2 regions of the Vibrio sp. 16 genome follow, and region 2 is predicted to be linked to the other one. Evidence: predicted binding sites of a transcription regulator. Region 2 holds the regulator's gene; the other holds the start of a gene.
What was found. The regulator MetJ, encoded in region 2, represses methionine synthesis genes. The targets are predictions, from matches to a motif close to TTAGACNTNTANANGTCTAA.

Region 1 (6,235 bases), 1.4 Mb from region 2:
AGACGTCGCAATTTCGCCGCTCGCGCTGCCGATTCTCGCTGGGCCTGGCACCATAGCCACCGCAATGAACTACTCGGCGTCTGGCGATATGCTTAGCATCACTGTGACGATTGCTGCCTTTGCCATTTTATGTGCCATTACTCTTATCTGCTTCCTATTTGGTCCCAAGTTGGTCGATAAATTAGGTGAAAGTGGCATTAGTATCGTCACTCGATTAATGGGGTTAATACTCACCGTGATTGGCATGCAAATGCTGATTCAAGGCGTGCACGATGCCTACCTGCTTTTTCAGCTTCACTGACAAAAAAACGCTTCGATTAGAAGCGTTTTTATCTTTATGCGTGTTTGATTGTTACCTAATTCAATCACCCAAAAGCGCTAAAACCTCACCCTCTGGCATAGGTTTATAAAAATAGAATCCTTGGATCTCTTCAATATTCCAGTTTTTCAGTTTTCTCGCTTGCGATGCGGTTTCTACCCCTTCAGCAACGGTTGTTAAACCCAGTTCTTGCGCCATGTTGGCAATGTTTCTCACCAAGCTTTTTGCTCTATCGTTGCTTTCTACTTGATCAATATAAGACTTATCAAGTTTAACGATATCCAGCGGGAAGCAACACAAGGTTGTGAAAGAAGAGTACCCAGTACCAAAATCATCGAGCGCAAACAAAACCCCCAAAGATTTGATCATCTCCATTCGGTTGATGACTTCTTCTTCAATCCCCATCAGCATACTTTCCGTCACCTCAATCACCAACTGCCCCGGTTGTACGGCGTAGTCCTCGATGACCCGTTGCAAAAACTGAGCAAGATCTTGATGATAAAAATGCGCGGCACTTAGATTAACGTGAATGGTTAATGGTGTTTTCCCTTGATGACGCCTTATTAAATTCACCCGTTGGATAAACTCGCACGATTGCTCCAAGATGCTCTCACCCAGTTCGATAATGTGATGATGTCGCTCAGCCAAAGGAATGAAAACACCAGGTGACACAAACCCATGCGCACTATGTTGCCAACGCGCCAAGGCTTCAAAACCGACAATGTCTCCCGTTTTACTCTCGACAATCGGTTGGTAGTTTGCATGAATCTCTCGAGACTCAATCGCGCCCTTCAAATCTCTAAGAATCGCTGCGGAGGCTTGAGCAATATTAAACGTTTGTTCACCCACATAAATGGGGTCACCGTTGTGAGCTTTGTTGCCATCCAGTTCGATTGCATGAATAGCGGCGTGGATTAAGGTATCCAATGAGTGATGCGTAATGTCGGGTGCAATCATGGCGATCTGACACTGCAAATCCATGGTGACATCTTGGATCTGCAACTTGCGAGATAAAGCCTCTTTAAAACGAATCGCGCCACGTTTCGCTTTGTGACAATCTTTTCGTTCTTCAATTAACACTAAAAACTCGTGCGAGCTGATTCGACCAACAGGAAACACACCCAGTTCAGAGCCAAATAGGTTTGCAATGGCCTCTAACGACTCATCATAGACTTGGTGTCCGTACACTTCTGAAGCATGCATTAGGCTTGGGATCGTCACATAGAAAAAGCTAAATTGGTTTGGAGCAACCTCAACGAAATTTCGCGCCTTCTCCATGATCGCTTTACGGTTCCACAGCCCTGAGAGATTATCCCTTTCTACCAAATCTTCGATAAGTTTTGCTTGTTGCTTGTTCTCGCGAACATCCCTTATTGAGAGCATTACTGCATCGCTGCCTTGGTACTGAATCGAGCGCACTTCGATATGGCAATCAATTTTATCGCCATTTTTAGTGAGCATTTGCGCCTCAAACTGAGTCTGCCCCTGATAGTACATGCGATACATACGGTCGATCTGACATTCAGGTTGATCGCTGTCTGGGCACAACAAATCCAGCGGTTGGTGGACGACTTCTTCATGTTGATAGTCAAGAAGGGACAATGCGGTATGATTGATGTCTACAATCTCTCGCTCTCTCACCAAAACCATAGCAATGGTTTGGCTTTGATACAGGGCATCAAATTTTTGTTGGGTATCGAGAAGCTGCTCTTGAGCACTGGACGTATTACTCGCTAGGGTTTTGACCAATTTAACTAAACGATCGAGTTCATCCTTATTTGGCTGGTTTAACCCTTCCAGTTGATAGGATGAAAACAGCTCATCAATGTCTTTCTCGAGATCGGAAAAGCGAACGGCGACTCGGCGTCGAAAAATCAAAAACGTTGCCAATGAGATAACCACAGCAACAATCGCGACAGCCACAAACAAATAGCTAAAAAGCACACTGCCCTTTAAATAGTGAACACGTTCAACCACCGTCGTGAGATGTGCGGCAGGTTCGCCTGACATCCCCGCGAGATCAACGGTCTGAATTAAGGTTCGCCGCGTTTTCTCAATCTCTGGAACCAACGAGCCTTGATGGGAGTCAGAAACGTACTCAATTTTATTATCAGCAATCAAGATCGAATTGTAGTTGCCGGGAAAACGTGCCGTTAAGTTTTGGCCCCAGATCAGCCAGCCAGAGGATGCTGACGTGCCATCACTGTTTCTTACTGGGGACAGAGTGATGATCCATACTTGGTCATCAACGGTGAGCAAGCCACTAAAACTTTCTCGAAATGAATCCAGTACCTTGTTCATCTTGGAAATGTGCTCCAAGACTGCAGGCTCAGACATGATTTTGGCTGGTAAGGTGACGGGTTCGCTGTCCCCGTCACGACGCTCGATAGAATCGATAACTTGTCCTTGCAGATCAGTAAAAATCATCAGGTCTAAGCTCAACGCATCAAGGGACTCTTGGACAAGGTTTCTTTCCCGATAGTCACTTAAGCTCGCACCTAACAGCAATTCATGCGTCTCGTCCCAGTATGCCCAATCATAAGAGCGGACCTCTAGCTCTTGAACCATGGTCGTGATTAAGCTTTGCGCCTGTGCACTGGCACGATTAGATTCCATGGTTTCTAAGCTGTCTAAGCTGAGCAAAAAAAAGTATCGGGTAATGTAGAGACAGCTGAGGGTGATGCCAAGAAGACCAAAGATAAAGTAGAGAGCGGTTTTGGTTTCCAGCTTAAGGTTAAACAAGCGCAATCGATTCATATGATTTTGTTATAATTTTACAAGTAATTATCAATATTATAGAAATAACCGCCCGCTCGACTTGATATGCGTCTAATTTAATTGATAGAGATGTGAAACAGATTCACTTAATGCCGAAATTCAGCATTTAAAAACCTCGCCTGCGCCAAAATTCGCCTTCGTCTTTTGCAAACACCTCAAACGTTTTACTTGCAATGACTTCACCTTTTAAGCGAATACTCATCGCCCACTTACCGATATTAGAGTCATAGCCATCAATTGGGTCCAACAGCTGGATGGTATCACCAAGGTAAAAGTCCCAATCATTACTGCCAATGTGAAGCTCCCCAGTAAAGGGCTCCAAAACCTGCCCCTTTTTGCCTTTTACCCCTGGGTGGTCAATACAGTACTCAATCACTGCACCCTTGGCTTTTTTGATATTGACGATAAAGCCAAACTCTGTCTCCTCTTGCGCGGGTACCTTGGTCGTAAACTCTTGTATTTTCGGAAGGTGTTTAGATTTTGAGTCCCAATCTTGATAGATGCCGTACGACGTGATTTCTACGATGGGTGAACGCTTTGCCATGATTGACTCCGGTTATGGTGACAGTTCTTCTGAATATCAGATGTCGCTTTTTGCTGCTGAAACGAGTGTCCAAGCGGCAAGTGTATTAGAAATTGGCACACATTTGCTATCGACATCTCATTCTGATTGCGCTAAGTTTGGATGTATAGACGTCCATAATCATGCTTAGGGAGTAAGCTGTGCCAATTAAGATCCCCGATCAATTACCTGCATCTGACGTACTGCGACAGGAAAACATTTTCATTATGCCAGAGTCTCGCGCTTCGACTCAGGAAATCCGTCCGCTAAAGGTTCTGATCCTCAATCTTATGCCGAAGAAAATCGAGACGGAAACCCAGTTCCTACGTCTACTGTCGAACAGTCCGCTTCAAGTAGACATTGAGCTGCTGCGTATTGATAACCGCCCAAGCAAAAACACACCGACTGAACACCTCGATAACTTCTATCGCCAATTTGAAATGGTCAAAGAGCGCAATTTCGACGGACTCATTATCACAGGTGCACCTCTTGGCTTGGTTCAGTTTGAAGACGTGATCTATTGGGACCATTTGAAGACCATCATGCAATGGGCTAAAGAGCATGTCACTTCGACCTTATACGTCTGTTGGGCGGCGCAAGCGGGTCTCAAATTGCTATATGATCTGCCCAAACGAACACGCAAAGAGAAGCTCTCTGGGGTTTATCACCATCAAATTCACCATCCTTACCACCCTATTTTGCGAGGGTTTGACGACAGTTTCTTAGCACCTCATTCTCGCTACGCCGATTTCTCCGCAGAGTATTTAGAGGAACATACCGATCTCGATATTCTTGCTACATCCGATGTCGCAGGTGTTTACCTTGCCGCCACCAAAGATAAACGAAACGTGTTTGTGACCGGTCACCCTGAATACGATTCCCTCACACTGCATAACGAGTACATTCGCGACCTTGGTGAAGGCATGGAGCCCGCAATTCCAGTTAACTACTACCCGAACAACAATCCAGACAATAAACCTATCGCCAGTTGGCGAAGCCACGGGCATCTGCTGTTTGCCAACTGGTTAAACTACTGCGTTTACCAACAAACGCCGTACGATCTTGACCACTTTAGCGAAGCAAACTTTACCAAAGATGACTAAGACAAGATGAAAGGGTTCGTTTGAACCCTTTCTTCCTTTCATAGGCATATATGCAACTTAGACAATCAATAGTGCCGTGTCTGTCGCATAGTGAATCTGAGCCCATCAAACTCTTTCGCGCTTTACGTTATACATGCTGTTAAACCCTTAAAAAGACACAGCTTATGCGTTCACTTTCTTTCATTCTTAGTTTAATGCTCGCTGGTTGCGTTACCGTTGACGCCACCAAGCAGTCTGATCCCTCCTTCAACCCGACCGAGCGTGCTGAAGCCCGTATCGCACTGGGTATTGGTTATCTTGAACAAGGAAACATGGTAAAAGCGCGCGAAAACCTAGAGAAAGCACTCGATCACTCGCCCAATTACTATCGCGCCCAACTTTCAATGGCACACTATTTTGAAAAAGTAGGTGAAACCCAATCTGCCGAGAAAATGTACAAAACGGCGCTCAAGCAACATCCAAGAAACGGAAACGTGCTGAATAACTTTGGTACCTTTCTTTGTAAACAAGGTGACTACAACAGCGCTGACAAATACTTTAATGCAGCCATCGATCAACCTTATTACTATTTGATTTCTGGTAGTTACGAAAACGCCGCGATGTGCGCCTTAAAAGCAGGAAACAACGAACAAGCCAAATACTACTTTACTCGCACACTCGATCATGACCCATATCGCGCGAGCTCAATTTTGCACCTTGCTAAGCTAGAGATTGAGGATGGGGAATATACTCAGGCTCGCATCCGATTGATGAAGTTCCACCAATCTTATGGACTGCAAAAGCCGTCGCTCAAATTACTGATCAATCTAGAAGAGCAGGCAGGAAACCCCTCGTTGCAACAGCAATATCAGGCCAAATTGGATAAAATGGGTTAACGTGGTTTACGTTTTGTATGATGGGTTTGGCGCCGTTTTCTAACTCGACTTGCGCGTTGTATTTTTTGGTACTCGTTGTAAAGAATGTAGACGAAGCCAATCAGACCGAGCAGAAACAGCATGGCAAAAAGCCATAGAAAACTGGTGCAGATCCACGCGGGCTCACAGGGCATATAAATTTCAAATTCCATATGCCCTCCTCACGTTAACTGACTATTGAAACCAAGCTTTGCGCTCAGCGTCCGTTTTAAAGGTCCAAGCCATAAAGCGACTAATCTTCTGCCCTTGGCTCATCTCGACAATCCTAACTTCGCTCGCCCCAGCCTTTTCAAGGTTTTTTCGCATCCAACGAACGTTCTCTTTTTTGGAAATCAGCGTTGAAAACCACAGCACTTGATCCGCGAACTCTTTGCTCTCAAACGCCATGTTCTTGATAAAGGCCGCTTCACCACCTGGGCACCATAGCTCCGCTTTTTGGCCTCCAAAGTTAAGTATAGGAGAAGGCTTAGATTGAGCGCGATTTACGGCTTGACCACGCTTGGATTTATTGGCCGACAGGTTGTTGATTTTCCTTTCTGTCCCCTGCTGAGCCTCTTGC
Region 2 (6,235 bases):
ACATCCGAACCATCAAGGTCGTTGCGTGGATCGGGCTCGGTAAGGCCTTGTTGCCAGGCTAAATCAACTAACTCGGCAAAAGGTACCGAACCATCATACTGCTGGAAAAGCCATGAGAGCGTTCCAGAGAAGATTCCTGACAGTGCTTGGATATCATCCCCACTTTCTCGCAAATCACGCACTGTGTGGTTGATAGGAAGTCCTGCACCGACAGTTGCGTTGTATAGCCAATGGCGATTTATCTTTGCGAAGGCATCTTGGACTTGATGATAATATTTGCTTGAAGCCGAACCCGCGACTTTGTTCGCTGATATTAGATGCATACCTTGCTCTGCAATTTTCAAATATTGGCTTGCCAGCTCTTTGCTTGCGGTGACATCCAAAACGACGACATCATCGTAACCTTGAATCGCGCCAAGCTTGGTAATCCACTCTCCAGGTTGGTACTCGGTGGCTTCATCGTCAAAGCGGGCACTCACTGAAGCGGCATCAATGCCTTGCGGGTCAAACCAATATGTTTGGCTGTCGATGACAGCAACTAACTCAAAGTTCATACCGCGGCGCTTTTCTAGTTCGGTTTTTTGTTCAGCAAATAGGGTTAGCCAGCTTGAACCTATGTTCCCTTTGCCACACAGGGCGATGCCAACGCGTTTTTGAGCTTGGAACAACTGGCTGTGAATAGCTTTTACCAGCGGAGTAGTGTCGGCTTTGCGTAAAACGGCGACTAAGCTCAAGCCAGATTGAGATTCAGAAACAAATTCAACAGGCGAGGATTTCAGTTTTTGATAGAAACCATAGCAGTGGTTGGCGTTTTTGGTCACTCCCGCACCTACTGCTGCGACCAATGAGAAGCCTTCCTTTAGTTTAATTTCCGCTTCGATTGCGGCATCTTGCAGGTGTTCTAGCGCACCGCCGGCAATTTCTGCGGTGTAAGCAAGACGCAGGGCATGCTGATCGTGTTGAACTTCATAGGTCAATGGCTCAAGCTGAGCGCGTTTCAGGCCTGAAAGGACTTCTTTTTCGAGTCGAGAAAAATCATGACCCGCAGAAAAATTGAGTTGGATAAGCAGTACTTCACTGAGTGAGGAAATGATTTTTGCTCCTCGACCAGAGGCCAATACACGCTCTATGCGAGTCGAGCCAGACTCTGGCTCGTAGCTACAGCGAAGATGTAGATCCATGGCGCTTTGGGCGACGGGTTGTAGCGTTCTGCTATGCAACACAGGGGCAGCGAGACGAGCGAGTTCACTGGCTTCATCCAGTCTGAGTAGTGGCAGTAAACATGCATCACTCACGATACGTGGATCCGCGCTGTATACCCCTGCAACATCACTCCAGATTGTCACTCGGCTGACTTCAGCCAGTGCCCCGATGACGGTGGCGGAGTAATCGGAGCCGTTTCTACCAAGCAGCACGGTTTGGCCGTGGTTATCTTGCGCCATAAAGCCGGTAATCACCACTCGGTGATGAGCATGCTGTGCCAACACTTCCTTTAATAGCGGGTATGACGTACCTCGGTCGACTTCTGGCTGAGTCCCGATCTCTGCTCGTAAGAAGGCGCGAGCATCTTGTGCAACGGCGTTTAGGTCGCTTTGGTTAAGGAGTGCCGCTAGGAGGCGTGATGACCATACTTCACCGTGGCCAAGCACCGCCGCTTTCTCCGCGTCAGTGAGTGGCGCGGTCAGTTCGCCTAATGTTGAAAACTCATCATGAAGTATTGCCAACAAGGCGTCTTGTTCGTCCGGTGCGATCAGCTCTTCAATCAAGGAAGTTTGGAATTGGCGGAGGCTTTGCAGCACTTCATGCGCTAGTCGGCCATCTTTGTTGAGGGATTCAATAAACTCGATCAGTCGGTTGGTGGTTTTTCCTGCTGCAGAGACGACAATCAGGTCTTCGCTGTTAGAGTACTCTTTTAAGATGGTGACTACGCGGCGGTAACATTCGGGATCGGCGAGGCTACTGCCGCCAAATTTGTGCAGCTGACGAGAAGCAGTCATTAGCATGCCTCCTTGGTTTGATTAAAGGCGCGGTCTAAGTCTGCAATTAGGTCACCGGCATCTTCCAAACCGACTGACAAGCGGAGCAACTGATGAGTGACTCCCGCTTCTGCAAGCGCCTCTTCACCCATCGCTCTGTGCGTCATCGAAGCTGGGTGGCAGATCAAACTCTCTACGCCACCCAAAGACTCGGCTAGTGAGAAGAGTTCGAGCTGGCCAACGAAGTGTTTGAGCTGCTCAAAGCTTCCTGCAAACTCAAAGCTGAGCATAGAGCCAAAGCCAGACTGCTGTCGTTTCGCTATTTCGTGTCCTGGATGATCCGGAAGACTCGGATGATAAATGGTTCCAACGAGGTCTTGGTTTTTGAGGTACTCAAGGATTTGCGCCGAGCTTTCTTCATGCACCTTCATGCGTGCCCCTAAGGTGCGTATGCCACGTAGGGTCATATAGCTGTCAAATGGAGTACCTGTCGCGCCGATACAGTTGCCCCACCAAGCAAGCTCCTCTGCATGCTGTTCGGTTTTAGTGACGACCACGCCACCAATGACATCTGAGTGGCCATTAATGTACTTGGTGGTTGAGTGAATAACGAAGTCTGCGCCTAATTCGAGAGGCTTTTGGAACACTGGTGTTAAAAAGGTATTGTCGACACCGACGAGCGCACCAACCTGTTTTGCTTTGGCGCATACTTTTGCGATATCGACCACGCGCACTAAAGGGTTGGAAGGGGTTTCAATCAAGATGAGTTTCGGATTTAACGCAATGGCGGCATTGAGCGCTTGCTCGTCCGATTGATCAACAAACTGCACTTTGAAGTCACCTTTTTGTGAGCGCGTGTTGAATAAACGGTATGTGCCACCGTAGCAGTCATGAGGCGCGATGATGAGGTCATCTGGGCCCAAAAATGCAGACACCCATAAGTTGAGCGCAGAGGTGCCGCAGTTTGTTACTACCGCGCCTTTACCTGACTCTAACTCAAACAATGCGGTTTCAAGTAAGCCGCGGTTTGGGTTGCCTGAGCGGGTATAGTCATACTGAGGAACTTCACCAAATGCTGGAAAGCCATAGTTTGTCGAGAGGTAAATAGGGGGAACAACAGCGTGGTGTTGAGTGTCTGATTCAATACCAGTACGTACGGCAATGGTGGCTGGCTTATGGGCGCTCATAAGTGTTTCCTTTCGAACAGTGGTGACAACTTGTAGGGAATACGATATACCTGATGGATGTTAGATATATGTTATTCCATCTCCATATCTCACCACTTTACTTCTCATTTTTAGAGACGTCAACACTTCTAGACGTCTATATGTCTTTGCTTGTGGCTATAAATACCGCTAAAATTGCGCTTTACTCAACTAAACATAAAAATGAATTAAGGTGCGCAATGGCAGACTGGAATGGCGAATACATAAGCCCATACGCTGAGCATGGAAAGAAAAGCGAACAAGTAAAGAAGATCACGGTTTCTATTCCATTGAAAGTATTGAAGGTATTAACGGATGAGCGTACTCGTCGTCAGATTAATAACCTACGCCATGCAACAAACAGTGAGTTATTGTGTGAAGCATTTTTGCATGCCTATACCGGTCAGCCACTACCAACGGATGAAGATTTAAGAAAAGATCGCCCAGATGATATCCCTGCAGAAGTGAAAAAACTGATGGAAGAAATGGGGATCGAATACGAAGCGTTTGACGAAGAATAAAAACACGCCTTGGTTAGTCCATAATTGGTAACAAACGCACCTCTTAATTTGCTGTCGTCGATTTGTTTCAGATACTAAAAAGCCGCTGACTTTAGGTTAGCGGCTTTTGGTTTTCAGAGGCGTGACGATTACGCTCCCATGTAGCCTTCAGGCATATCGATACGTGCAACGCCAGAGTCAACGGCCGCTTGTGCCACAGCTTTAGCAACGCGAGGTAGTAGGCGAGCATCCATTGGTTTTGGAATGATGTAGCTTGGTCCAAACTCTAAGTGGTCTACGCCCGCAGCTTTAAGGACTTCTGCCGGCACTTCTTCTTTTGCCAGTTGACGAATCGCATCAACGGCTGCAAGTTTCATTTCATCATTGATTTCACTTGCGCGAACATCCAATGCACCACGGAAGATGAATGGGAAGCAAAGAACGTTGTTCACTTGGTTTGGATAGTCAGAGCGGCCTGTACCCATGATGAGGTCATCACGCACTTCATGCGCCAGTTCCGGTTTGATCTCTGGATCAGGGTTAGAACAAGCAAACACAACAGGTTTATCGGCCATCAACTTTAGAGCCTCAGCCGGAAGTAGGTTAGGACCAGATACACCTAAGAACAGGTCCGCGCCTTCGATCACATCTTCAAGCGTGCGTTTATCGGTATTGTTGGCGAATAGCTGCTTGTACTCATTTAGGTCGTCACGACGAGTATGAATGACCCCCTTACGGTCAAGCATATAAATCTTTTCACGCATCGCGCCACATTTGATCAGTAGCTCCATACAAGCCACAGCGGCAGCACCTGCGCCCAAACAAACGATCGTTGCCTCTTCTAGCTTTTTACCTTGTAGCTCGATCGCGTTAAGCATGCCCGCCGCAGTAACAATTGCAGTACCGTGTTGGTCGTCGTGGAAAACAGGAACATCACAACGTTCAATCAGTTGCTTTTCAATTTCGAAGCAATCCGGTGCTTTGATGTCTTCTAGGTTAATACCACCAAAGGTGTCAGCAATGTTAGCGACAGTGTCAACGAACTCTTCGATAGTGCGGTGTTTGACTTCAATATCAATCGAGTCCAAACCAGCGAAGCGTTTAAATAGCAGTGATTTACCTTCCATGACTGGTTTTGAGGCCAGCGGACCTAAGTTACCTAGACCAAGAATCGCAGTACCGTTGGAAATAACCGCAACCATGTTGCCTTTAGACGTATATTTGTAAACATTGTCTGGGTTTTGTGCGATCTCACGAACGGGCTCCGCTACACCTGGGCTGTATGCTAACGCGAGGTCAGTTGCGGTCTCCGCAGGTTTGGTTAGTTCAACAGAGATCTTACCGGCTGTTGGGTAAGCATGGTAATCCAACGCCTGTTGACGGAATTGTTCTTCAGGGGATAGTTCTTGGTGATTGTCAGATGACATAGGTGTAGGTACTCGTTATTAATGTTTGGAAAGGGGGAATCCATTCTAGAGTAACTAAGTCAAGCTGCAAAGGTCAGAATGCGACCTGTAACGCCAAAAGGTGTCAATTCACTGGAGATTAGACCAGATGAATAGAGATGTCGCTAGGAATTCTCAATATTGATGAAGCAATACACTGCGTTAATAGAGACTTTTCTGAACGTGAAAAACAAAAAAGGACGCCAGAGCGTCCTTTTTAGATTCGGTTAAGAAGTGATTACTTCTTGCTTGATAGAGCACCGAAACGCTTGTTGAAGCGATCAACACGGCCGCCTGTATCAACGATACGTTGCTTACCAGTGTAGAATGGGTGACATTTGTCACATACGTCTAGGTGGATTGACTCTTTAGCTAGAGTTGAGTTGAACTCAAAAGAGTTGCCACAAGAACATGTTGCTTTAACAGCTTTGTACTCTGGGTGGATACCAGCTTTCATGGGAGAACCTCTAATATAGGCCGTGTCGCTATCCGAATCTTAGCCGGACACCACACGTAGTTAAAAAATAGCTTGGATACCGCTGCCATTGGCGAGCCATATCTCTAAGGCGCGCTATAGTAATGAATCCATCTCTCTGAATCAACCCGTTTACAGAGAAAAGTGCTACTTTTTTAGCCGAATATGGCAAAGGTGCTTGTTGGTATTCTCTCAAGCTAAGTTTTGGTCAGCAAATCCCGTCTCTTTCTACTTTTGACCTTTTCCCTTACACTGGTTTGGTCTCACTTTACACTTCTTTAATGGCTATTATGCGACCAACGATTGCGCGAGTGGCGTTACCTGTTCCACTGGACAAACAGTTTGATTATCAGATCCCTTCACATGCGTTTCCGATTATCGGCGGACGAGTGTCGGTGCCGTTTGGTCGACAAACTCTGGTTGGTGTGGTTACCGCGTTGGTGAATGAGTCGGAATTTGGGGTTGATAAGCTCAAACCGATCAAACAAGTACTTGATAGCCAACCTGTCTGGCCAGATACGCTTTACTCTTTGTTGTATTGGTGTAGCCAGTTCTATCAGTACCCGCTGGGCGATACCTTACTTAATGCTATGCCGAGTGCCTTAAGAAAGGGCAAGCCTGCCGATTTTGCCGC

Region 1: a site for MetJ is predicted at 3,779-3,798, ahead of metA (homoserine O-acetyltransferase MetA). Genes of this name have one in related genera too.

Annotation. Positions count from the first base shown of each region.
Region 1 is NZ_OY808997.1:843,753-849,987, reverse strand. It holds gene U9J37_RS03835 (MarC family protein) at 1-301, shown strand, start outside; gene U9J37_RS03830 (bifunctional diguanylate cyclase/phosphodiesterase) at 362-3,076, opposite strand; gene U9J37_RS03825 (DUF3859 domain-containing protein) at 3,204-3,641, opposite strand; gene metA (homoserine O-acetyltransferase MetA) at 3,821-4,762, shown strand; gene pilW (type IV pilus biogenesis/stability protein PilW) at 4,927-5,637, shown strand; gene U9J37_RS03810 (hypothetical protein) at 5,634-5,828, opposite strand; gene rlmF (23S rRNA (adenine(1618)-N(6))-methyltransferase RlmF) at 5,851-6,235, opposite strand, start outside.
Region 2 is NZ_OY808997.1:2,271,040-2,277,274, reverse strand. It holds gene U9J37_RS10375 (bifunctional aspartate kinase/homoserine dehydrogenase II) at 1-1,997, opposite strand, end outside; gene U9J37_RS10370 (O-succinylhomoserine (thiol)-lyase) at 1,997-3,163, opposite strand; gene metJ (met regulon transcriptional regulator MetJ) at 3,382-3,702, shown strand; gene U9J37_RS10360 (malic enzyme-like NAD(P)-binding protein) at 3,831-5,108, opposite strand; gene rpmE (50S ribosomal protein L31) at 5,365-5,583, opposite strand; gene priA (primosomal protein N') at 5,892-6,235, shown strand, end outside.